2 linked regions of the [Eubacterium] eligens ATCC 27750 genome follow. The protein of the gene in region 2 interacts with the protein of the main gene of each other region in a pairwise test. Links are inferred from orthologs where the notes say so. Each region holds a gene or a part of one and is shown on either strand. Other genes may lie near its edges. The genes, in order: EUBELI_RS11810 and minD.

Region 1 (17,275 bases), on a different replicon or contig from region 2:
ACTCTTTTTACATTTTCTATATAGGTATTCAATAATCCACTTCTGATCAATTCCGCATAATGAAATGAACACTTAAATTCTAACTTTGACAATATATCGTCATCAAACTGTAATATTTCATTAATTCTATTTGATAATGTCATATTAGTAACCAATTCCACATAATGCCCTTCTGTTAGAATCTCTTTCAATATATCTATAACTTCATGAGGTAATAATGTTTCTCCCTCTCCACAAAAATTAAATAAACATACGCCACCTAATCTGTCTTTTGATAATGCTTTTCTAATATATTTAGCATCATATTTAAATAGTGGCATTTTATTTGTTTTTCTTCCACTTATATGAGGAACATAACAATACTCACATTTCAAATTACATGCTGTGACTGGAATTAAACAATTAATGAATCTTTTCATAGCCTAAATACATATTCCTTTCTGCTAAAATTTAATTATTAATTTTTATTTAGCATACCATTCATAATAGCTTGTGCTAAATTATCATAATATTTTATAATATTTGTATTATTATACACACGCGGTTCTTCTATCATTTTCTTAAAATTAATCTCCGATATTTCATTTTTATCCTTTATAAGTTTAACAGTAGAAATATCTTTAATAAACTCATATACTCCACTAACCTTTTTACTTGAATTATCAAGTGCTATACATGGAGTACCAGAGATAATACTCATAATCATACCATGTAATCTATCTGTAACTACAAATCCTGAGTGTGAAATAAGTTCTATCAATTTTAATAACTCTTTTTCTCTATTTTCTTTTGTTACTCGCAAATGCCTTATTACAGTGTCACTTTTATTAACTTTATATGTACACTCTAATTTTTCCTCTATTTTTTCTATTTCAGCTGTTTTTTCTTTATCATTTCTCTCTATAACTAAGCATGATTTTTGATTATATTTTCGTCCCAGATTATTTGTAAAATTTAAGAACAATACTATATCAGGAACTAATAACAACTTATTTTCTGGCAATAATTTCCTGTTTATAGCAAAATTATAAGAATTCATTTCTCTTAAACACATAATTAAATTTTTATTCTTCATTAATATTTTTTTAAATTTATCAATCTCTCTTTCTTCGCATTCCTTAAAAAAAATAGTTTGAGGAAAAATAATCATTTGATTTTCGGAAAATGATTTTATTATGTTAACTATATGATTATGTTCATTTTTCCATAATGAACCAATCGAGCCTCCTCCAGTAATGATGATAACATCCTCTTTGTTTATATATTTTTTTATTTTTCTTTTATTCCCCCTATATGAATTTTTACTTATCTCTATAACATCACAATCAAAATACTTCTTTATAAATGCTTCTTCTGCATAAACAATTGCTTGATCTCCCATATTACCATGCTCTGGTACCCCCATTATTATAAATCTTTTATTTTTTTTAATACTTTTGAGTTTTTTTAATTCTTCATCAGAAAGGGAATGCCAATAATCAACAATCAAATGAAATGGAATTTTTATAGAATAAGGAATTAAATCTAACAAACTGTTAATAAACATATACATCTCCTTTTTAATTTAAAAAATTTTTAATTTTAGCAAGTAATTCATATAATTTAGCAAAATATCCACATACTAAAAACTGTATTTTTCTTGCAAAAGACAGTTTTTTATTTATTATAATTGCCTTTTTATATTTTTTTATCACATCCTGTATTGTCATTTGATATATTCTTAGTTCTTTACTATTCCCAATTATTGCTTTATCTAAAAAACTTATATAATATCTTATATATCCTACCATAATATCATTTATATTGTTTGGAAATCTTCTTTTGCTATCATTCATAACAAAACCTATGGCATCTAAAACCTCTGCTGATTTAGAATTAAATATTGCATTAGTAATTGAATCTTTTCTTTGCCTATAAACATATCCACTTTGCCAAATAAAATATACCTTTTCAGACTTTAAAAATACTTTATAAATTGTAATAATATCCTCAAAATGCTTACCTATAGGAAATTCTACATTTTGAAACAATTCTTTTTTGAATATTTTATTAGGTGCATAGAATTGATAAAATTGAGGATACATCAAATTTACAATAGCTTCATTTTTGTTATAGATATCAATCCCATTTTTTCCTCTCTTTATAATACGCTTATCTATTTCTAAGTCAAAATTACAGCACACAATTTGTGCATTCTTCTCCAATACAATTTTCATCATATCTGAATACATATTTTCATATATCCAATCATCACTATCTACAAACCCTAAATATTGTCCCTGTGCTTGTGCTATTCCAAAATTTCTAGTTGCAGCAAGTCCTTCGTTTTCTCTATGAAAAACTCTTATATTACTATATTTCTCTCCGAAATAATCACAAATTTCTCCACTATTATCTGTCGAACCATCATCTATCAAAAGTATTTCAATATTTAAATACTTTTGATTTATTATAGAATTACAACATTCCTCTAAATAATCTTGCACATTATACACTGGAACAATTATGCTCAAAAGAGGTAATTTTTCATTTTTTATATATATTTCCATTATAATATCCTTCCATTTAAATCTAATTACAATATGGCACTCCAAAAACTATAATTTTGAATTTGATCCATTCCTGTGAAATATGATCTTACAAAATCAGCTGTAAAAACAATTATAACAGCTGTATAAATTATAATTTTATATTTCTTTATTTTATTAGCAATCATAGGAACAAATATCATTGAATTAATACTAAACAGCCAATATACTCTATTATGTTCTGGAATATACGGTGCATTAATAGCGATTATAAGGCTAAATAATTGCATCCATAAATTTAATGAATAAACCTTGTCATTTAATTTGAATATAAACTGTATAAGTAATCCTAATCCTAATATGACAAATGAAATTACAACAAAACTAATAGTAACTGAATGATAATATTTACGAGTTTTTAAATAATACAATAATTTTTCTGATTTCATAAATTTTGAAAAGAAATTCCAAAATATTGGAAAGAAAAATGTACATAAACTTAAAATTACAGTGGACTTCTTTATATCACATTTTATATTATACAAAAAATATAACGGAATATATACTAATGCCATTATATGAAATGTAGAAGCAATCATTATAAAAATAATATATGGAATAAATTTTTTTGAATATATAAATTTAAATGCAAGTAGAACTATTCCAATTGATATAAACTGTCTTATCCCATTAAACATATGAAAATAATTATAACTTAAAAAGAAAATTAAAATACTCATGCCTATATCTTCAGAATTTTTTATTATATATACATAAAAAATCAGCCATGATATTGTTCCTGTAATAAATATTATAGCAAAGAAATTATCAGTAATACCCGCTACTAAATTATTAAATAATAAATATCCCGCTTCTGCATTATCTGCATATATCTGATATGATCCATTCAGTGAATGTTGAAATATCCTATAATATGTAATTCCTGTATCCGTTCCAACACTTATATTTCTAAATGCTATCAAAACCCACATCGGAATAAATATTAATACAAAATATATTATTTTTTTATCATATGTAATTTTACCATTTATAAATGACAGCTTAAACTGCATTTGTTTTCTGTTAATTTTAAAAATATAGCAGAAAAATAAAGTAATAAATAACACTCCTAAATAATATATTAATGACATTTCTTACCTCTTTTCTTTAACATCTTATATGTCTGTAAATATGGAAAATGCTTAATACCAATTGTTTTTTTTAAGAAACCTATTTTCCATCCAGAATTCACTAACCCATTTTTAAAATTTTTTATATTATTATCACAAATTAATTTTGAAACATATTCATCATAATATGGCAAATTTCCTAATAATTTTAAACATTTCAAATCTGGATTTACTGCCAATTGAATAAATCTATCAATAGGAACATTAGATTCTAATAAATCAGGCGCAAATATATTATTTGAAAATATTTGTATATAATATAATGCGCCTTTCTGTATTTCCCTTATTTTTTTATAATCCTCTGTATCAAATTCCGATTTTTTTAGAACAGGAATAATTTTTTCATCTGATTCTTTGTCATAATTATACCCTACAGTTGTTCCATGATAAGGCATAAACATTGTTTCATATAATATTGTTCCTGCTTCAAGTTCATTATCCCTATCTGTTATAAATCCATATGATTCATCTTGATAAGAGCTTTCTCTTTTCCCAAAATAAATTCCTATTTTTTTTGATTGTGGAAATATATTATTTAAACTGTGCTGCATTGATCCTTTCCATCCAATATCAACTAATGCACTATTGTTATCAAAATAATCTAGTTTGTTTAAATAATCTTTTAACATATTTTTCCCTGTCTCGGAATTATTCCATAATATAGGCATAACATTTTCTATAACCGATGTGACATTTTTATTATTTATTAAACTTTCTTTCTCAACTCCATACCGTTTTAAAACATCCTCATAAGCATTAATTTCTAAATTCCATTTGTCAAAAAACCTCTCAATTGTTTCATCCACTCGAGGTTCTGTCATCTCTAACAATTGTTTTACAGACATATCTGGTTTAACAGCAGCTACTCTTACTGGTTTTCTCGAAATATAAAGATATATATTTTTCCCTGATTTTCCCATAAATGTTTCATAGCATTCTCTAATAAATAATCCCTCTCGCGCAAGAAAAAATAATTTATCAATATTTTTCTTTACTTTAATATCTTGTAACCAATTACAAAACTGAAACATGACTGGACCTAAATATATATATCCTAATTTATAATATTCATTATTTTGATATGGGAAATAATTATAACCTATTCTATCATATATGTTTTGTTTGGGAGTTAAATTGCTTATTTTATTACATTTATAATGTATCGCCCTTATTCCTGATTTAATAGCCATTAAAAAATCGCTTTTTATATTATCCCCAATATGAATAATATCTTTATTTTTTACACCTAACTCATTTTGAACAATTTTATATAACTTTCCCGTAGATTTTCTTGCTCTATACTCAGAGGAAATAAATATATTATTAATATTTTTATAACCACATTGTATTAAAATACTCATGATATTTTCAGTTGATAAATACATATCGCTAATAACTATAATTTTTTTATTTTCATTTATGCAATAGTTATATATTTCTTTTATTTCCTTATTTGGAACTATATTATCTAATTCAATTTTTAATTCCATTTCTTTTAATTGTTGCTTTACATTTAAATATTGATCATTTATACACGCATAAATTTCATTCAGATTTATTTCTTGATACTTACTTATTTCATATGCTAATTTCTGTGCCATTATTCTGTCTTTAACAAAATCACATTTAGGTGAAATCCATCCATTCTCTTTAGCAACTTTTTCTACTAAAGAAAAAATCATTTCTGGTTTATTTACATTTCTATACACAAGCGTATCAAATACATCAAATGAAACATATTTATATTTTTTTATAATATTCAACTTATTTTTTATATTCATTTTTATCCCTTAAGATATATATCTTATTTTTGATATAATATCATTTAAATTTCTTTAATTTCATCCCCAAAAATCTTGCAGTCATGTTGGGAATATATTCCACTGCTACTTTCCAATTTTTATCTTCTATAATTCTTTTCAATATATATTTAGCCATACCAGCACCAGCATTATTAGTACCATATGTATTCATATATGGCTCGGCTCTATAGAACTCTCCTGTATCCTGATATCTTTTGTATAAAGACTTGAAATTAAAATCATGCGAATGAAATACTTGTGATTCAGCACAATACTTAATCCTGTAATCATTCATAATTAACTTATGTGCTATATATTGATCCTCATTTGATGCAAATCTCTTTCCGTCATAATAATTTAGTTTTTCAAATACATCTCTTTTTATCGCTGATGAAGCATCTGAAAAGAAAAAAGTATTAAGTCCTAATTTTTCTATATCATCTTTTGTTTTAACAAAAGAGACATTTCCATAATTCTTTTCTCTAGTGTATTTTTCAATATTATTTTTTTCTGCAAGCTGCCGAGAATATGCTGCATCACATTCTCCTAATTCAATATCTTTTGTAAGATAATAAAGCCAATCATCTCTTACAATCTTTATATCCTGAGATATAAAGACGATTATATCAGCTTTACATGTCTTTGCCATCATCTCCCTTGTGGCAGAATGCGAAAAATCTTTAGGTTCAATCTCTACATACTGAGCATTAATCCTTTTTAAAATTGCTTCACTATTATCTTTTGACCTTGTAAGAACAAATTTTATTTCATGTAAATCAATATTATTTTGTTTCTGAATTGATTGATATAAAGGTTCAATATACTTTTCCGCATTAAATAATGGACAAATAATATCTATATTCACTCTTTCACCTTCCTATTGTGCCCCGCTTCCCTTCAACACTGAACTAAATGTCTTAAATATAATCTTAATATCCAGCCACAGGCTCTGATGCTCAACATAATACATTTCCATCTTCTGTCTCTCGCCACTTTCATATGTAGCATTATTTCTCGCATATGCCTGCCAGTATCCTGTTAGCCCCGGCTGTACACTTAAAAGCTTGGCTGTATCCTTTCCATATATTTCAATTTCCTTTTCTACAATTGGACGAGGTCCTACTATAGATATATCACCTTTAAGAATATTGATAAGCTGTGGCAGCTCATCGAGGCTTGATTTCCTTATGAAATTCCCCACCTTTGTTATTCTCGGATCATTGTCTATCTTAAATTCTGTTCTGTATTGTAACAGCTGCTCCGGTGTCAATATTTTTTCTATATCAACATCAATATTTTTCATACTTCTGAATTTATATACGCATATTTTCTTTCCGTTTTTTCCTATTCTTATATGACCATAAAAAGGATTACTTCCATCCTCAGCAATTACACATATCATAATAATTAAGAATACTGGTGATAATATAATCAATCCTATTGCAGATAACACAATATCAAATGTTCTTTTTATTATAAGATATATATGTCTGCCAAATGTTTTTTCTACTTTATATACGCTTTCATCATACTGATAAGGAACTTTGTTCTCAAGTATTTCACTAATGGCACCTATCTGTTCATCAATTTCTAATTGTTTCATAATATGCTTCGGATGATATACTACACATCTTCCCATTGCCATAACAAAACGCTTTATATCTCCCTTCATACTTTTGTCATATGGCATATCATAACTCTCTGAAGTTGCTGCTATCTGCTCATATTCTTTAGGACGAAAACTCCATTCTCCTATCAAACCTGGTTTTATAGTAAGTTTTCTTTTTTGTAAAGGAATATAGTTCATGTATTCCACTACCGATGGTGATTGGGGACCTATAATCCCTATATCCCCACACAATAAATTATAAGCCACTGGAAGTTTATCTAAGTGTAGCCTGAACAATATTCTACCAGTTACCATATATGGATTCTTACCGTTATTCATACAATCCTGTGCATTCATTTTCATCGTACGGAATCTATATTGCAGATACTTTCGTCCATTCCTGCCGATTCTGACACTTGAAATTATTATCTTACCTGGCGATTCAATTAACATTCCAATTCCAACGAATGGAATTAATATTAATGTCAGCACACATCCTATAAGACCTGCAATAACCTCAATAGTTCTCCTTATAATCACCTGATAAAACATCATGTTCTTAGATGACATATAGCTTATTGTAGCATAGGAACCTATCTTTTTAAATTGTTTATACCCATCACACAATTCATATTCTCTTAATCTGACATGAACATTTTTACCTATGCTCTGTAATGTTGATATAATCTCTGAACTCAGCTGATCATCTATATCGTTTGCCGATAATAATACTGAGTCAGCCTCTCTTTCCTCAATAGCCTGAATATATGTATCTTTATCTGCTATAACATCTACACCATAATAATCATTGCCTATTTGATTACTATCAGTTAGTACAATGCCGACTATTTTATAGTTATCATCATTTTTCAGTCCTGACATTGTCTCTTCAATGTACCATGAATCGCTTATTACCACAACCCGTTCCTGATATCTGTCACTTGCATATGCAACTCGTAATATTCTCTTTAGCACCTGTCTTCCCATTAACATGACCGGACATGATACAACTATAAATATAAGCATCATAGACCTCGAATAATTAGCGCTGTTTTTCAAAAAGAACAACACAACCATAACGAGAACTGATATATAAACAATTGTTTTTACGGTTTCGATTACCTCTTTTGTTATATTTCTACTTATGAAATCAATATTCTTCATAAAAATCAGATTAATCAGAATATACATTATCGAAATCAATAAAAATAATATTATATAATCACTCCTGTGAATATTATTTTCTCCTTCTATCCAGTTAAACTTAACTAAATATGCCATGCAAAACGATATTATCAGTGTTACCACATCCACAATGTACATAAAATACATGGCTGTTTTCTTTGAACTATTCATAATTCATCCTTTATGTAATTATCTATTAAATATGTTTATTCCTCATATCAATATACACAACTACGGAGCCAAAATCCTCCAAGAAGAAAGGTATTCTCTCTACCCCTCCCAACGAAATTCAGCTCCGTACAGGTTATTCCTCGCTCTTAACTTTCTTCACCGTATTTTCCATAATATTTGCCGTAATACTTGCCATAGTATCTGCCGTAATATGAATTACCAGCCATATCAACCTTATTAAGAACGCATCCAAGAATCTTGCAGCCTACAAGGTCAAGCTGTTCTTTGGATTTCCTTGCGAACTTGTAGCTTATATCTCCTGCACCTATTACAAGTATTCCGCCATCACAGAACTTAGACATAACAGCGGCATCGATAACACTTCCTATTGGTGGTGTATCAACTATTATCATGTCAAATGTCTCTCTTGCACTTTCAATCAGTTCAGCAAATCTGTCATTTCCAACCAGTTCACTTGGGTTAGGAGGAACAGGACCTGCGAATATCATGCAGAAATTAGGCTCATCACTTACGCTTATAACATCTGTAAGTTCATTTTTTCCTGAAAGGTAATGAGTAAGACCATATTTAATCTTACCTTTTCTCCATCTGTTCTTCATAACTGATTTTCTTGTATCAGCATCTATAAGAAGTGTCTTCATTCCGTTCTGCGCAAATGACATTGCTAACTCAAATGATACTGTACTCTTACCTTCTCCTGGTGTTGTACTTGTTATGAATATTACCTTATTATTATCTCCTGAGAACTCTATGTTTGTTCGTAACATTTTATATGCTTCCCTTGTTCTGAAATCAAGATAACTTTTCTTTACTGAAAACTCCTGCATTTTTATTCCTCCACGCTTTCTTTAGCACCATTACTTTTCTTCTTATTCTCAAGTTCAGATGCCTTAAAGCTTCTTCCCTTATCATCATTCATAGTGATATCGGTTTTTGAACCACCTTTTGAAGGTACTGGTACTCTTCTCTTACCCTGATTACTATTCTGTCCTTCATTAACAGGGATAAGTGCCAGTGTACTGAGTCCAAGGTATCTCTCAATATCTTCAGAAGTCTTGATTGTATCATCAAGAAGATGCTGTATGATAATAACTGCTGCTGATATTACAATACCCACAAGAACACCTATTATAGTCCACTTAGGAATTGAAGGTGATACTGGTTCATCAGGAAGATTAGCCTGATCAACAACATTTACCGCTTCAATATCCATAACTTCTGTTATATGCTTGGCTGCCAGATCTCTGACTGAATTGGCTATCTTCTGTGCCTGTTCAGGTTCTGGATCTGTAACTGTAATTGCTATAATTCTTGTATCTGTAGCATTAGATGCTGATACTCTTTTAACAAGACTTTCGTATGTTTCATCAAGCTTAAGATCGTTAATAACACCTTCTATAACATATCTGCTTGTAACAAGCTGCTCATAATCTTTTGAAAGTGTTGATGATAACTGTACATCACTATAAGTAACTGATCCGCTTGCATTCTGCTTGTTAAGAATATATACCTTTGTTGTTGACTCATACTGTGGTGTAATAACAAAGAAGCTGTACATAAACGCAACCGATCCACACACTAAAGCTGCCACAACAATAATCCATAATCTGTGAATTAATACTCCAAATATTTCACGGAGGTCTATTTCAATGTTCTCTGTCTCTTTACTTTTTTCCTGCATTATATAATCTCCTTAATCTTATTCTGACATTCTATAAAAGCCTGTCCATGGCATTGCCATATAATATATCATCAACATACTGTTCATTATATTTTTTATACAGCATGTCGGCACATTCCTGAATCTTAGGTGTACGGCTGCCTTCACATCGGTGTGAATCAGTTCCGACATAATCAACTATCTGCTCACTAAGCAGTTTCTGTAGAAATTTCTTTATATCCTTGCCTATATCACCAAGTATGCTTGATGCATTAACCTGAATTTCTACACCCATATTCTTGATTTCACGCACATTTTCAATATCATCTACCATACATCCATACCGCTCAACATGCGCAATAATTGGCTGATAGCCTTCACTCATTATCTCATCTAATGAATTACGTATATACTGATATGGATCAGATGGCATAAATTCAACAAGTACATAATCTGTCCCATTCATCCTGCTGATGCGTCCGCTGTCAACACCTTCACATAATTCATCATGATACAGGATTTCATTTCCCTGATATAACTTTATTCCTAAATTACATTCATCTGCTGCTTCCTGTACCTCATCAATAAGCGCACTTACCTTCTCTGGTGAAGCATTGTGATGTCCGCTTTTAAAATGTGGTGTCGCAATAATATGCGTTATCCCCTCATTATGTGCGATTTCCAGCATCTTTAATGTCTCAGACATATCCCTTGAGCCATCATCTATTCCCGGAAGGATATGGCAATGAACATCTACGATATAATCCGCTGCCTTTTTCTTCTTTCCAAATAACATACTATTCCCTGTACTTTGTGATTCTTCTTATTTATAATAGGTTAACTTTAAATAAGCCTTAAATATCTTAACAATGTGCAATAGTAATGTCAACCAAACTGTAAAAAATTTAAGAATTTTGGCAAATCAGGGCAAAAAAAATCCCCCGGTGGGACATTACATGTCCGTCCAGGGGATTTCTAATGTGTTATAAATCTCACATCGGCTGCTTTCTATACTCATCATTCCTGCTGATTGCAAGATTAGCAAACAAATCTTGCGAATCACATCCTTTACTATAGTATGCCGTTAACATATTTGCTGTTATTGACTTACCGAACCGTCTTGGTCTGCTGTTACATACATACCCTTGTAATGTGTTCATTATCTTGTTAGTATATTCCAGCAATCCCGTTTTATCTATATATATTTCAGAATTGATTGCAACTTCAAATGCACTGTTGTCAGGATTGACAAATACCCCAATACGCAGCCTCCTTACTTCCTACCCAATCAGTTCATAACTCTCATTAATTTCCCCAGCCTTAATCTGAGCCAGTCTCTCCGCAATCCTGCTCTTAACCAGCTCGGCTACCTCTTTTTTCTTAAGCTCACCATACTCTGAATAAAGAATAGGCTTTAAGAAATGTACCTGTGTATCTACTCTTTCAAATGTATTGCTGTTCATGGATTTATACGAATCAAAAAGTGCTACAGGAACAATAGGCGTCTTCGACTGTAAACTGCATGAAAAACAGCCTGCCTGAAATTCCTGAAGTTCATTCTTATTGTCAGTGTAACCCCCCTCAGGAAATATAAGGAAATTCCTTCCTGACCTGACCTGTCTGGTAACATCCATAATAGCCCTTACCTTGTCACGGTTATTATCAAGATCAATAACAACTGCATCAATAAGACCACATACCTGACGGCTCATAAGTCTTTCAGCCTGCTTCTTTCCCCAGAGGACACCACACGGCTTATCCTGTGCAAGAATAATTCCCAGCGCATCATATTTCCCCTGATGATTAGGATACATTATGTAATTGCTGTCCGTTGGAATATTCTCTCTGCCATATACCCTTGTTCTCGTTCTGGCATGTCTTCTCATGTAGTCAATAATCCACTTGGCATATACAAATCTTTCTTTCTCTGAATAGCGGTTCTTGTTGGCAATCATCTTATTAGCTTTAGGTACAGCATGAAGCACCATGCGCCAGCTTGATATAACAGTACATTTGAAACGCAGATTAAACATTATAACCCCTCATCTTTCTATATAATACCTGCTACAGATGCAAAATATTTTTCAAAATCACCACGAATAAGTGCATATCCTGCCTCATTCGGATGCATCCCATCCTTACTATAATATGCCTTCATGTCATCAAGTGCAAGAAAGCTTTCACGAAGACTTAATATTTCACAGCCATTTTCCTTGGCGACAGCTCTCATTATGTCGCCATATTCTGCATACTCGTACTGCATCTGCTGAACTGAGTTCACATATTCTGACATAACTTCCCTGCTGATTCCGCTTTCAAGCAGATGTGAAAGATACACTTCAATAGCAATCGGAGGTGCAATTACTGCTGTTACTGCTGCTCCCTTTTCCTGCAACAAATATATCATATCCTCATAATTCTTCTTAAAATCCTGTGGGGCAACTCTGTGCCTGTGTTCATAGTCACATTTGCCCTCACATATCGACTTCCAGTCATAGTCGCAGTCGTTACCGCCACATTCAAGAAATGCCACATCAGGTACCGGATAACTTGACATTACCTGTGTAAGCCACATTTTTACTCTCTCTGATGTGAATGTCGGCATTGCAAAATTTAAAAACTTCATATTATATTGTGCCTGCATTTTCTCAAAACCGATTGCATCTGAGCTGTGATAATTCCACACTTCATCCGGCATAACCCCGCGCATAAGCGAGTCGCCAAACATGTAATATGTTTTCATAACCCGCCTCTTATCTTAAATTAGGAGCCGGAAGAGGATTCTCTGGTGTAACTGCATCCCAGTAATTGTTCATAAGCTTCTCTAATGCTCTCTGTGGAATCATTGGCTGCGAAGCATAATCAATCATATCCTGAGGGATATCTTCACCTTTTCCCATAACCTTACCGATTTCTGTATATCTCTTAAGATATTCATTAATCTGATTTACCATTGGTGGAATTGCAAACATTTCACTCTGCGGACAAAGGAGAGCCTGATATCTGCCCTTGCCATAGATAAAATTAAATTCCTTGATAAGTGCATCATATATCTCCTGAGTCCTTCCGTATCCACATGATGATATAACATAGAACTTCTTGCCGCTTACATCATAACGGAATTCGTGGAACGCATTATCTCCGATATCTCTTACCTTGCCATTGTAAGTCTCCATAAGTGGCATGATTCTGTCAACAAATGTTTTCATTGGACCTGGCATGCCAAAGAAATACAGTGGAAAACTGTATATTATCACATCTGCATTCATGAATTTAACATGAACATCCTGCATAACATCATTGATAACGCACTGTCCCGCTGTCTTTCCCCAACAGCTCATGCATCCCATACATGGCTTAATATCCATATCTTTAACTGTAAGAAGCTCAATTTCAGCTTCCGGATTAGTCTCCTTAAGTCCTTTAAGAACCGCATTTGTCATCTGCATAGTATTACTCTTAGGTCCTTTAGGACTTCCGTTTACTACCAAAACCTTCATTATTAATCCTCCTTGTTTTCCGCAGGAAAATCCGAGCCTCTCTGGCGAGGAGAGGATTTATCCTCCATAAACTTCTCAAATGCTTTAAACTGTTTTCTCATCGTGTCATATCCATACTGATAGCACTGAAGAAGTTTTTCATTATTATTCTCAAAGTGTCTTATCATCTGCTCCTCCGGACGGATAACAAAGACCTTTCCCTCTTTCACAAGCTTTTTCATGAACTTATCCTGCCTGTCATAAGCCTGCCTTCTGTGTGCCATAGCATCACAAAGTTCCGGATATTTCTTGTAGCTCCACTCTATAAGCTTCTTTACCTTAGAATAATCTGTAGGCTTAGAACCCTCCGGCTTGGTAAGTACAACAACAATCTTATCGCACCCCTTCTCAACTGCTCTTTCAAGCGGTATCGAATCGATAATACTTCCATCAAGATAATGATAGCCGTCAATTTCAACAGGTTCACATATAAATGGCACAGAGCAGCTTGCCATCTGACACTTCAAGAATTCATCCTTCGTCTTAAAATTCCCTTTATACTCAGCCTTTCCAGTCTCGCAATTAACAACAACACTCTCACACTCTGTCTTAGATGCGAAAAATGTGTCAAAATCATAAGGAATATCTTTAAGAGCATATTCGGCTACCAGCATTTCAAGATTAAGAATCTTCTTATTCTCGAAAAGCTGTCCGACTCCATAATAGCTTTCAGCATTTTCATGGGTAATTATCTTTTTCGTTCTTCCTTCCTGTCTGGAAACATAGTTTACCGCATTACCTGCCCCCGCAGACACTCCTATAACATAGTCATAATAAATGTCCTTCTTAAGCATGTAATCAAGCACTCCGGCTGAGAAAATACCTCTCATAGCCCCGCCTTCCAGCACAAGTCCTGTCTTTACTTCACTCATAGGTGACCTCTATTTAGCGTTAGCTTCTACATAATCAACAATATCTTTAACAGTTTCAAGCTTGGCATCAGAACTGAATCTGATCTTAAACTCATCCTCAACAGTAATAGCCAGTAACATCATATTAAGAGAATCAACTCCTAAATCTGTTGCAAGAACACTGTCCATTGTAATAGTTGCCGGGTCGCACTGTGGCATAACCCTTCCAAAAATTTCCTTTAACTTCTCAAATACCATGATAAAATCTCCTTTTGATTTATTTTATGAAATCCGGTGGGGTGTGTTGGCAATCGGACGGTACGCGGTTTTGGAAAGGCTCGCTCCAAAAACACGCTTCCGCTCGGCTACTGACGCAGCGGACACTAAGCTCGTTCTGGCTTTTGATGAGGGATGCCGCGAGCAAGCTCCCGCATCCCTCATCAAAATCCCGAACTCCCTAAGTGCCGGCGTCCTCCGACGGTTTTTTCCGCAAGCCTTTTCAAAACCACGTACCTGCGACTGACACCTCCCAGATTATAATCAACTAAAACTGTATGGTCGCCAGCCTTCAGCTGTCTGCCCACCGTCGCCTACGCCCCTACCCACCGGGCGACCCCTCCGCAGGAGGCAGCCCGGAAGGCTGTGGCTGACGCAGGGGCTGCGAGCTGGGTGGGATGCGGACGGCGTGTGAGTGTGTAGTAGTTTGAAACCGTTGGAGGACGCCGGCACTTGGTAAGCTGGAGCAGTTGGCACTTCGTGCCAACAAACTCCAGCGAACCTAGTACCGTTGCGTCCGGATACGAGCGAAAGCGTGTTTCAAAATGCTACACACCCACACAACGCCCGCGTCACACCCAGCCGCAGCCCCGTTCGTCCTGTCACTACCTTCCGGGCACCACCACAACCTTACGCCTGATTCCTCAAAATCTTCATTGCGCCATTTCTCTTAAAATCTTCTGTACGCACCTTAAGCTTAAGCACTCTCTTGAATGGTGGGAGTTCCTTATTAACCTCATTAACAGTTTCCTGCAATCTGTTCTGGATTTCTTCCTCAGATGCACCCTCTAATTCAGGCATATATGGAATAATCTCAACACCGATAACAGTGTTTCCATTCATTTCCATCTCCTGTACAAGACAATCCTTTACAAGCGACTGCTTGTAGAACAATTCCTCTATCTCTTCTGGCGATACATTTTCACCATTAGGAAGAATGATAAGATTCTTGATACGACCTGTTATGTATATCCAGTCATTATCATCAAACTCAACAAGGTCACCTGTCTTAAACCATCCGTCTTCTAATACTTCTGCTGTATGCTCAGGATCCTTGTAATATTCCTTCATTACATTATCACCCTTAATCCAGAGTTCTCCTTCAACAACCTTAACCTGCTGTTCTGGATAAATGTGTCCCATAGATTCAGGCTTCTTATCTGTATCGCAATTGCCTGATGTCAGGTTAGCACACTCTGTAAGTCCATAACCCGCGCATAATGTAATTCCTAATTCACGGCACTCTGCCATCTGTCTTGGAGGAACAGGTGCAGCTCCGCACATGATAAGCTCAAGATCTCCTAAGAATGCTCTTCCCTTAAGCCTGGCAATGTTAAGGATAATCTCAACAAGACCAGGAACAAGTACAAGCGTTGTAGGTCTTACAACAGGAATATCACCGATACCGGCTCTCATATCAACACATGTATATATAAGCGAACCTGTATACAATTTAGCCATATATCCCATAATTGCCCCAAATATGTGTGAAAGAGGAAGCATAGCTATATATCTCTTATGGAGAATACTTCCCGGTCCAAATACTCCATTAAATGAGCCCCTCATAATAGAACCGTGGCTGTGAACTGCACCCTTAGGCGCTCCTGTAGTTCCACCTGTAAAGAAAATGGCTGCTGTAGTATCCTTTTCAACATCTGCAAATGCACTTTCTGTCTCACCAATAGAAGTGCTTGGCCATGTCTTACAAGGAAGATTAGCTGTAACCTCTGTAAATTCCTTGCCAACGAACATACCAGCAAGGTCAAACTTCATGCTGATTCCTGCAAGTGCCTTATCGTTAAGTGCATTAGGAAGCATAATAAGTACATGTCCAGCCGCTGGAATTGCAAGGAAAAGCTCCATTGCATCTAAATCGTTCTTTGCAAGTACTGCTATGTTAGAACCCTTCTCAAGTCCTAATGAATTAATAAATGTAACTCTCTTAGCAACTCTTGAAACAAGCTCCTCATATGTATATGTAGTAACCTTGTCACTTATGGCTGGATAATCAGAATATTGCTTCTTAATAAATTCAAGAAACTTTGGAATAGTTGGAATATATTCCAAAGTAGCCATTTCATCAGTATCTACCATGTTATAAAAATAATTATTCATGCTTTGCTCCTTATTTTACTTTATTGAAATCCGGTGGGGTGTGTTGGCAATCAGACGGTACGCGGTTTTGAAAAAGCCCGCTCCAAAAACACGCTTCCGCTCGGCTACGGACGCAACGGACACCTCCCGGATTATAATCAACTGCCATGCGTCATCGCAAACCTCTACGCCCCACCGGGCGGACCCTCCAAAGGAGGCAGCCCGAAAGGCTGTGGCAAACGCAGGGGCTGCGAGCTGGGTGGGATGCGGACGGCGTGTGAGTATGTAGTAGTTTGAAACCGTTGGAGGACGCCGGCACTTGGTAAGCTGGAGCAGTTGGCACTTCGTG
Region 2 (10,201 bases):
GTTATAAAGGCGATGCAGGATAATAAGGTTGCCGAGATGCATTTATCAGGAACAACAGGTTACGGTTATAATGATGACGGAAGAGATACTCTTGAGAAAATATATTCAGATATATTCAAGACAGAGGATGCACTTGTAAGGCCACAGATTATCTGCGGAACTCATGCGTTAAATGTAGCTTTATCATCTAACTTAAGACCAGGTGATGAGCTTTTATCACCGGTTGGGAAGCCATATGATACAATGGATGAGATTATCGGTATCAGACCTTCTAAGGGAAGCCTTGCAGAATATGGAATTACATATGCACAGGTTGACCTGCTGCCGGACGGTGGTTTTGATTATGAGGGTATTAAGAATGCAATCAATGAAAGAACAAAGCTTGTTACAATTCAGCGTTCCAAGGGATATGCTTCAAGACCTACACTTTCAGTTGAAAGAATCGGTGAGCTTATAAGTTTTATCAAGGATATCAAGCCTGATGTTATATGCATGGTTGATAACTGTTATGGTGAATTTGTTGAAAGAATCGAGCCTTCAGAGGTTGGGGCTGACATGATAGTCGGTTCTCTTATAAAGAATCCGGGCGGAGGACTTGCACCATGCGGCGGCTATATCGCAGGAAAAAAGGAATGTGTTGAGCAGGCAGCTTATAGATTGTCTTCACCGGGGCTTGGAAAAGAAGTCGGTGCAACACTCGGTGTAAACCAGAGCTTTTATCAGGGACTTTTCTTATCACCTGTAGTTGTTGCAGGTGCGCTTAAAGGTGCTATATTTGCTGCAAATGTATACGAAAAGGCAGGTTTTGTAGTAAGACCTGATGGAAGTGAGCCAAGATATGATATTATTCAGGCAGTTGAACTTGGAAGTGCAGACGGGCTTCTTGCTTTCTGTAAAGGAATTCAGGCTGCAGCACCTGTTGACAGCTTCGTTACACCAGAACCATGGCCGATGCCAGGATATGATTCAGACGTTATCATGGCTGCCGGAGCCTTCGTTCAAGGCTCATCAATAGAGCTTTCTGCTGATGGTCCGTTAAAAGAACCTTATTCGGTATTCTTCCAGGGGGGACTTACCTGGTATCATGCAAAGCTTGGAATTATGATGAGTGTTCAGAAAATGTTTGAAAAAGACCTTATAAAGCTTTGATTGAATTAATATTTGTGTTATAATGCATTGGAGTATGGATTTTTCCGTACTCCAATTTATGATTAAAGGGTGAAATCTATGAGTAATATTTCTAAATATAAGAACGGCTGGCTGTTATGGCTTTTTATTCTTATAGGCATTGTGCTTGGCGGTCTTATTGCAGAACTTACTGCCGGTGTGCATGCACTTAGCTGGCTGTCTTATGGACAGAGCTTCGGGCTTGATAGTCCACTGGTATTAGATCTTGGAGTCCTTGTGTTAACATTTGCACTCCAGATTAAGATTACAATTGCCAGTATAATAGGAGTTATACTTGCAATTGTTATTTACAGATTTATTTAATCTGACTGCTGTTTAATTTATGGTATATGAGAATATAATAACAGGTGTAAAGGAAGAAAAGCTGCTTCCTTATGAAAAATGTCTCCAGCATGGTGCGATGTCGCTTGATAATGCAGAACTTCTAGCAGCAATTATAAGAACAGGAACTAATGGTTTAAGTTCTATCCAGCTTGCAGAGAAGTTACTGGAGAGCGCAGGTAATCTTAAGGGGCTTTATGATATGTCCGTTTCAGAACTTATGCAGATTAAAGGTATAGGAAAAGCGAAAGCTGTACAGATATGCTGCATTCTTGAACTTTCAAGAAGAATTGCCAAGCAGAAGGCTAGAGAAAGACTGGATTTTTCTAATGCGGAAACTATTGCCGGATACTATATGGAAGATATGAGACATTTAGAAAAAGAACATCTGGTTCTTGTAATGCTTGACAACAGATGTCGTCTTATAAGGGATAAGGTGTTATCTGTTGGAACATCAACAGGTTCAATGGTTTCAGTAAGGGAAATATTTAAGGAGGCACTGGATAACAGGGCTGCTTCTGTTGTACTTCTTCATAACCATCCATCGGGAAACCCGTCTCCAAGCAGAGAGGATATGAAGGTGACAAGAAGTGTTATGGAAGCTGGAAAGATTATTGGAATTGAACTGTTAGATCATATTGTTATAGGAGATAATTCTTATTTCAGTTTTAAACAAATGCAATACATCAATTAACGATGAAGAAAGGAATTAAGACATGGGTAACGCATACGGTATTGATATAGGCACAAGTAATTTCAAAATGTGCTGTAGTGACAAAGATAAGATACTTAACGAGAAGAATATTATAGCTATAGCTAATAAAACAGAGCTTTTAGCTTTTGGTGATGAGGCATATGAAATGTATGAGAAAGCACCAGAGCATATTGATGTTTCTTTTCCGGTTAAATTTGGTGTGATAGCTGATATTGAAAATATGCAGACTCTTCTTTTTAACTTCTTTAATAAAATTAATGAAGGAAAGAAGATTACAGGTTCTGATTTTTATATTGCCGTTCCAACAGATGTAACAGAAGTTGAAAAGAGAGCTTTTTATGAGTTAGTTGTTGATTCCAAGGTTAAAGCAAAGAATGTTTATGTAGTTGATAAGCCTGTTGCAGATGCTATTGGTGCAGGACTTGATGTAACTAAGTCTAAAGGTATCATGATTGTTAATATCGGAGCTGAGACAACAGAAATTTCTGTTCTTTCATTAGGAGGAATTGTTATAAGCAAGGCTGTTAAGATTGGAGGTAACAAGCTGGATGACTGTATTATAAGTAATGTAAGAAAGGCTTATAATCTTGTGATTGGAAGCAAGACTGCTGAGAATTTAAAGAAAGAATTAGGAAGTGCAGTTCCTGTTTCAGAAAGCTTTGCACCTGGTTTTGGAAGAAATGTTTTATCAGGACTTCCGGTAAGTGTTGATATTTCTTCTGATGTAATATATCAGGCAATAATCGATGCACTTCACTCTATTATGGATGCAATAAAGGTTATTCTTGAGAGGACTCCACCAGAACTTGCAGCGGATATTATCAAAGATGGTGTTTATTTTACAGGCGGAACATCACAGATTAACAACCTGGAGAAGTTTATAAAAGAAGAAACTAATCTTAATGTTAATATTGTTGAACATCCGGCAGAAAGTGTTGTAAGAGGTCTTATGGGAGTTGTTTCTAATCCTGATTTTACTAAGGTTGCATACACTCCTACAGAAAAAAATTTTGATTAAGGAATGGTTTGAAGATGGGAAAGAAGATTTCTTCGTTTATGACATCAAAGAATATTCTTATTGTGCTGACTGTTCTTTGCTGTTTCTTTATAGGAACCAGCTTTTTTACAGATACTTTGACAAAACCTTTGAGAAAATGTGTATCAATGGTTGTTGTTCCTGTACAGAAGGGAATGAACAATATTGGATTATGGGTATATGATAAGTATCAGACTTTACAGGAGATATCAGTTGTACTTGAAGAAAATAAAGATCTTCAGAATCAGGTTGATGCTCTTACTGAAGAGAATAATCAGTTAAAGCAGGATTCTTATGAATTATCAAGGTTAAGAGATTTATATGAACTTGATTCACAATATACAGAGTATTCTAAAATTGGTGCAAGAGTTATAGGCATTACAACAGATAACTGGCATTCTTCACTTAAGATAGACAAAGGTACTGATGATGGCATTCAGGTTGGAATGAATGTTATTGCAAGCGGAGGGCTTGTAGGCATTATTTCAGAAACAGGAAGTAATTATTCTATTATTAAAACAATTACAGAGAATAACAGTAATGTGAGTGGAATGCTTATTAATACTAATGATACATGTATTGTTGAGGGTGATATTGAACTTATGGATACTGGTATGATAAGGGTAGCACATTTTAACAGTAATGTTATCGTACGAAATGGAGATAAAGTTGTCACTTCCAATATAAGCGACAAGTATTTACAGGGAATACTGATTGGATATGTTAAGGATGTTAAGCTGGATTCTAATAATCTTACCCAGTCAGGATACATTGTTCCTGCAGTTGATTTTAACAATCTGCAGGAAGTTTTGGTTATAACACAGCTTAAAGAATAAGTGTTTAGGATAAGGGATTATGAAAAGAAAAATATCAGAATTGATTTTAATATTGTTTTTCTATCTCATGCAGGTATCTTTGGCAAGAGTTATTTCAATTGCAAATATTTCACCTAACTGGCTGATTATATTGCCAGTGTTCTTTGGATTTTTTGCAGGTAAGAATGAGGGAATGTTTGTAGGTTTTTTTGCAGGTATAATGTATGATTTATTCTTTTCAGGACTTTTTGGCTTTACAGCACTTGTTTTTATTTACATAGGATATTTTTCGGGATTTTTATATCAGAAGTACGAAGTGAGAGAAATTCTTATACCACTGGCACTTGTGATTATTGCTGATTTTGGATATGGATTTATATCGTATATTGGTAATTTCCTGCTGTATAACAGACTTAATGTAGGCTATTTTATGTCAAGATTTATCTTGCCGGAAGTAGTATATACAGCACTTGTTTCGTTATTGGTGTATCATCCGATACATTATTTGTGTGTTATAACGCAGCAGGGAAGAGAAAGAAAAAAGAAGGGTAAGATTGATGAAGGAAGTATTTGAGTATATTGTTAGTCTCCTGAAATCAAGGATTTTTCCTATGATTCTTGTGTTTATTATTATGATTTCCATTCTTGTACACAGATTATTTGTTCTTCAGATAGTAAATGGAGACTCATATGTAGAGGATTTATCCAGTTCTATTAAAAAGGATATGAGCGTTGTGGCTGCGAGAGGCCGTATTTATGACAGAAATGGTGTGCTTCTTGCCTATAATGACTTATCTTATGCCGTTAAAATAAGTGATTCAGGCAGATATTCAGATAATGCTGTAAAAAATAAAACTATTAATAATTCAATAGATAAAACATTAACTATTATTGAAACGAATGGAGATACTTATTCTAATGATCTTCCAATTATCTATAATAATGGACAGTTTTCGTATAATGTTGAAGGAACCTCGCTTTTAAGGTTTTTAAGAGATTCTTATGGAACTGAGTCGATTGCAGCTTTAAGTGATGAACAGAAAGCTACATCTGCAGAGAATATGTTTAAATATCTCTGTGAAGTATACAGCATCAATTATGAAGAGTTTGGAATTGAACACTCTTTGATGATGGTTAATCTTAGAAGATATATGGCTGCCAATTCGTATAACAGATATCTTACATTTATTATTGCAAATGAAGTATCTGACAAGACAGTTGCAGCTATATTAGAAAACAGTGATGAGCTTGTAGGTGTTACGGTAGAAGAACAGTATATCAGAAGATATGTCGACAGTGTCTATTGCTCACAGATTCTAGGATATACCGGTACTGTTTCTAATGCAGAACTTGAAGAACTTGGAGATGGATATGAAAGCAATGATATTGTAGGCAAGTCCGGTATTGAAAAGAGTATGGAAAGTGAGTTGTCAGGTTCTAAGGGAGAAAAATCAGTATATGTTGATACTGTTGGAAGAATTACAGAAGTGCTTGATGAGGAAGATCCACAGGCAGGACATGATGTATATCTTACAATTGATATTAATCTTCAGAAATCTATTTATCATGCAATTGAAGACGAAATAACCAGTATTTTTATGCAGTATTTTACGCCGGGAAATAATAAGATAACATATAATGGTTCAGGTGATGTTGATACTATATATATAACAGCTCAGGAAGTATATTTTGCGCTTATTGATAATAACCTGGTTTCTTTAAAGCAGATACAGGAGCAGAATACAGCTAATGAAGCTGAGATATACAGTCAGTTTGAGACTAAGAAATCAGAGACTCTTTCATGGTTGAAGGATGAGCTTACTTCTGGTGATACTGCATATGGAAAGTTATCAGAAGAGCAGAAACTGTATATATGGTATATCTATGATCTTTTAAGAAGTGAGAATATATTCAGTCTTGCAAATGTTGATACAAGTGACAGTGTTTATTATGACTGGATATATGGAGATTCGACAAGTCTTTCACAGCTTCTTACTTATGGTATATCTAAGAACTGGATTAATATGTCATCACTTACATCTGAGAAATATACGAGTCTTCAGGAGTCATATGATGCGCTTGTTGATTATGTTATATCAGCGCTTGATTCAGATACTGCATTTTTTAAGAAGATGTATAAGTACATGATTAATGCAGGCAGCATATCGGGCAGACAGGTGTGTATGTTATTATATGAGCAGGGTGTTCTTGATATTAATGCTGATGATTCAAAATATCAGGCTCTGGTATCTGGAAGCATGGGAGCATATGAATTTATGTCATATATTGTTTCTAATAAAATTATAACTGTTGGACAGCTTGCTCTTAAGCCTTGTTCTGGTTCTGCTGTTGTAACTAATCCAAACAATGGTGATATTCTGGCACTTGTATCTTATCCTAGTTATGATAATAATAAATTGTCAGGAACGGTTGATGCCAAATATTACAATTCTCTTGTAAGTGATAATGCGAGTCCGCTTCTTAACCGGGCAACACAGTCATTTATAGCACCAGGTTCTACTTATAAACCTTGCACAATTATTGCTGGTATTGACACCGGCATAATATCATCATCTACTACATTTAATTGCTCTGGTGTGTTTGATAAGGTAACTCCTTCACCTAGATGCTGGCAGAAATGGGGACATGGAAGTGAAACCCCTGTTACTGCAATCAGGGATTCATGTAATGTTTATATGTATAATGTTGGATATAATCTTGCATGCAGCAAAAATGGTTCGTATAATAGTACTTACGGAACTAATGTATTAAAAAAATATTCTGATATGCTTGGTCTTTCTACAAAGTCAGGAATAGAGATAGAAGAAGGAACTCCTGGAGCTTCTTCGCAGAATGCAATTGCATCTGCAATCGGACAGGGTAACCACAGATACAGTACACTTAATCTTGCAAGATATGTTACAACTCTGGCAACATCAGGAACATGTTATAATCTTACACTTATTGATAAAATAACTGATTATGATGGTAATGTTTTAAGGGATAACAGTGCTGAGGTTAATAATAAAGTTGAGTTAAGTTCTGATATCTGGAATACAGTTCATACAGGTATGAATCTTGCTGCAGGAACTTATTCAGCATTTTCATCATTGAAAATGTCAATTGCTGCAAAGACAGGTACTGCACAGGAAAAAACTACTGATCCTGACCATGCAACACTAATTACCTATGCGCCATATGAAAATCCTGAATATTGTATGGCAGTGCGTATCCAGAATGGTTATGCTTCAGGAAATGCTGTAACACTTGGTGCAGATATTTATAAAATGCTTTTTAATATTAGTGATTAATATGTACTAAAGAAATGATAATATGATATGAGAGGTGAATGTTTTGGATAATTCAGTAATAATCAAAGGAAGTAAGAATGGAATTACAGTATTTCTTGATGAGGAGATGCCTTTTGAAGAGTTATTAGAAAATGTTTCAGATAAGTTTAAAAATGCATCTAAATTTTTTAATAATGCAACTATGGCAATTTCTTTTGATGGAAGAAACTTATCTGCTGAAGAAGAAAAAAGAATTCTCAATGTGATATCAGATGTATCTGAACTTAATATTGTATGTGTTCTTGATGAAAATAATGATATTAAGTCTGTATACGAAGAAGCAGTAAAAAAAGCTATGAATAGCTTTAATATTTCTCATCAGCCGGAGAGACAGAAGATTACAGATCCAAAAACTACATGTATGTTTTATAAGGGAACACTTCGTTCGGGTCAGGTGTTTGAGGCAGACGGAAGTGTTGTTGTTTTAGGAGATGTTAATCCGGGCGGCAAGGTTGTGGCAAAAGGCAGTGTTATTGTACTTGGAAGTCTTAAAGGCAATATATTTGCAGGTGTGGATGGTAATGAAAATGCATTTGTTGTAGCACTTGAAATGAGTCCTATGCAGATAAAGATAGGTGATATTATTGCAAGAAGTTCAGATTCAGGAGTTAATAAAATATCTAAAGGTAAGAATAAGTCAAAAATATTAGAACCTAAAATTGCATATGTATATGATCAGAATATATATGTTGAGGATCTGGAGCAGAATGCACTTGATGATATATCACTGGATTAATTTAATATGTTTTTATTCTGTTTTATAAAAAAACAGTTGATTTAAGAATAAAAATCTCGCATAATTAATATATTGCGATTTACTATGAATTATTAATGGAGGTTTAATATGAGTGAAGTTATAGTTGTAACATCAGGAAAAGGCGGAGTAGGCAAGACGACAACGACAGCTAATATTGGTACAGGTCTTGCGAAACTTGGAAAGAAGGTTGTAATGATTGATACAGATACAGGCCTTAGAAATCTTGATGTTGTATTAGGACTCGAAAACCGTATTGTATATAATCTTGTTGATGTTGTTGAGGGTAACTGCAGATTAAAGCAGGCTATGATTGCTGATAAGAGATGTCCAAAGCTTTTTCTTCTGCCTACAGCCCAGACAAGAGACAAGTCAGCAGTAACACCTGAGCAGATGGTTAAGGTTATTGATGAAATTAAGAATGATCCAGAAGGGTTTGACTACATAATTCTTGACTGTCCAGCTGGTATTGAGCAGGGATTCCAGAATGCGATTGCTGGTGCAGACAGAGCCTTAGTTGTTACTACACCAGAGGTTTCTGCTATCAGAGATGCTGACAGAATTGTTGGACTTCTTGATGCGCATGGACTGCAGAATCATGAAGATTTAATTGTTAACAGAATCAGAATGGATATGGTAAACAGAGGCGAGATGATGTCTATTGATGATGTTAATGATATTTTACAGCTTAATGTTATCGGAGCTGTTCCTGATGATGAGAATATAGTTGTGGCAACTAATAAAGGTCAGCCACTTGTTGGGGATGATTCACTTGCTGGACAGGCTTATCTGAATATTTGCCGCAGAATTACCGGTGAGGAAGTTCCTTTCCTTGATCTTAATGGCAAGGGAGGATTCTTTAAGAAACTCTCTTCATTATTTAAGAGTGATAAGAAGAATTAGTATATTTATAATAAGCTGAAAAAGCTTATTAAGGGAGGGATTAAATATGGGATTACTTGATTTATTTAAGAAAAAAGGTTCAAGTGATGTTGCTAAAGACAGATTAAAACTGTTGCTTGTATCTGACAGAGCTAATTGTTCACCAGAGGTTATGGAAATGATTAAGAATGATATTATAAAGGTCATTTCAAAATATATGGAAATTGATACAGACGGACTTGATATTCAGATTACTTCTACAGAATCTGATACTAATAACGGTTCTGTTCCAGCAATTTTTGCTAATATTCCAATTAAGGATATGAGAAATAGCGAAAAGTAATAAGGGTTTTATTATGTTAAAAAAATATAAATTGCGTTCTTACAACTTTATATTAGTTTTTATTTTGATTGTAACATCAGTATTTGCACTGGCTGTAGTTAATAGTGCCAATAGTGCATATACATTGAAGCAGGGAGCAGGTATTGCAATATCGTTTATAATAATGATTATTGTTTCATTTATTGATTATAATTGGTTATTAAAGTATTACTGGATATGGTACGTAATAGTTAATATCATGCTTATAGGTGTTCTTACAGTGTTTGGTCATGGATCGCATGGAGCTACCAGATGGTTTAAGATAGGTCCGATACAGTTACAGCCTTCTGAATTTTTAAAGCTTGCGCTTATTTTACTGGTTGCAAAACTTGTTGCAGCAAATAAAGAAAAACTTAATTCAATTAAGTTTCTTTTATTAATAGCATGTCTTACATTGTTTCCTATATTACTTGTTGCATTACAGCCGAATCTTTCTACAGCTATACTTTTATCTCTTATTGTTATTGCAATGCTTTATTGCTCAGGAGTAAGCTATAAGATTTTTGGAATTGCAATTCTGATTGCAATTCCGGTTTTATCAGCATTTTTGATATATGTTGTATCAGTTGAACACCCAATCCTTATAGAGGATTATCAAAGAAAACGAATTGTTGATTTTATTGAAGGTAAGTCAGAAGAAGTTGATATGAATGATGCAGGAACATATCAGCAGGCATATGCTGTTCAGGCAATTGGTTCTGGTAAGCTTACAGGAAAAGGGCTTAATAACAAGGATACTTCATCATTAAAGAATGCGG

Evidence for each region.
Region 1: the proteins of minD (region 2) and EUBELI_RS11810 interact in binary tests that used the Bacillus subtilis proteins (3 or more experiments, as listed by UniProt). The link is inferred for [Eubacterium] eligens ATCC 27750 from one-to-one orthologs.

The regions. Positions count from the first base shown.
Region 1 is NC_012780.1:261,259-278,533, forward strand. What follows is about bases 7,483-10,336. They hold EUBELI_RS11810 (CpsD/CapB family tyrosine-protein kinase), read right to left. Parts: upstream 9,334-10,336; coding sequence 8,632-9,333; downstream 7,483-8,631. Other genes in these bases: EUBELI_RS14090 (sugar transferase), read right to left, coding at 7,483-8,485; EUBELI_RS11815 (YveK family protein), read right to left, coding at 9,336-10,187; EUBELI_RS11820 (CpsB/CapC family capsule biosynthesis tyrosine phosphatase), read right to left, coding at 10,219-10,336. Also shown: EUBELI_RS11775 (radical SAM protein), read right to left, coding at 1-419; EUBELI_RS11780 (polysaccharide pyruvyl transferase family protein), read right to left, coding at 458-1,546; EUBELI_RS11785 (glycosyltransferase family 2 protein), read right to left, coding at 1,560-2,549; EUBELI_RS11790 (EpsG family protein), read right to left, coding at 2,576-3,679; EUBELI_RS11795 (HAD family hydrolase), read right to left, coding at 3,670-5,499; EUBELI_RS11800 (glycosyltransferase family 2 protein), read right to left, coding at 5,540-6,385; more of EUBELI_RS14090, read right to left, coding at 6,398-7,482; more of EUBELI_RS11820, read right to left, coding at 10,337-10,962; EUBELI_RS11825 (lysophospholipid acyltransferase family protein), read right to left, coding at 11,447-12,199; EUBELI_RS11830 (SGNH/GDSL hydrolase family protein), read right to left, coding at 12,217-12,909; EUBELI_RS11835 (flavodoxin family protein), read right to left, coding at 12,920-13,666; EUBELI_RS11840 (patatin-like phospholipase family protein), read right to left, coding at 13,669-14,577; EUBELI_RS11845 (acyl carrier protein), read right to left, coding at 14,587-14,814; EUBELI_RS11850 (class I adenylate-forming enzyme family protein), read right to left, coding at 15,463-16,947. UniProt on the Bacillus subtilis protein: May be involved in the regulation of capsular polysaccharide biosynthesis. Autophosphorylates in vitro. Phosphorylates and activates in vitro two UDP-glucose dehydrogenases, YwqF and TuaD, as well as the DNA-binding proteins Ssb and SsbB.
Region 2 is NC_012778.1:1,012,090-1,022,290, forward strand. What follows is about bases 7,417-10,175. They hold minD (septum site-determining protein MinD), read left to right. Parts: upstream 7,417-8,269; coding sequence 8,270-9,082; downstream 9,083-10,175. Other genes in these bases: minC (septum site-determining protein MinC), read left to right, coding at 7,421-8,161; minE (cell division topological specificity factor MinE), read left to right, coding at 9,129-9,404; EUBELI_RS04840 (FtsW/RodA/SpoVE family cell cycle protein), read left to right, coding at 9,418-10,175. Also shown: EUBELI_RS04790 (methionine gamma-lyase family protein), read left to right, coding at 1-1,149; EUBELI_RS04795 (DUF4321 domain-containing protein), read left to right, coding at 1,228-1,491; RadC family protein, read left to right, coding at 1,511-2,203; EUBELI_RS04805 (rod shape-determining protein), read left to right, coding at 2,226-3,242; rod shape-determining protein MreC, read left to right, coding at 3,257-4,096; rod shape-determining protein MreD, read left to right, coding at 4,116-4,649; EUBELI_RS04820 (penicillin-binding transpeptidase domain-containing protein), read left to right, coding at 4,633-7,386; more of EUBELI_RS04840, read left to right, coding at 10,176-10,201. UniProt on the Bacillus subtilis protein: ATPase required for the correct placement of the division site. Cell division inhibitors MinC and MinD act in concert to form an inhibitor capable of blocking formation of the polar Z ring septums.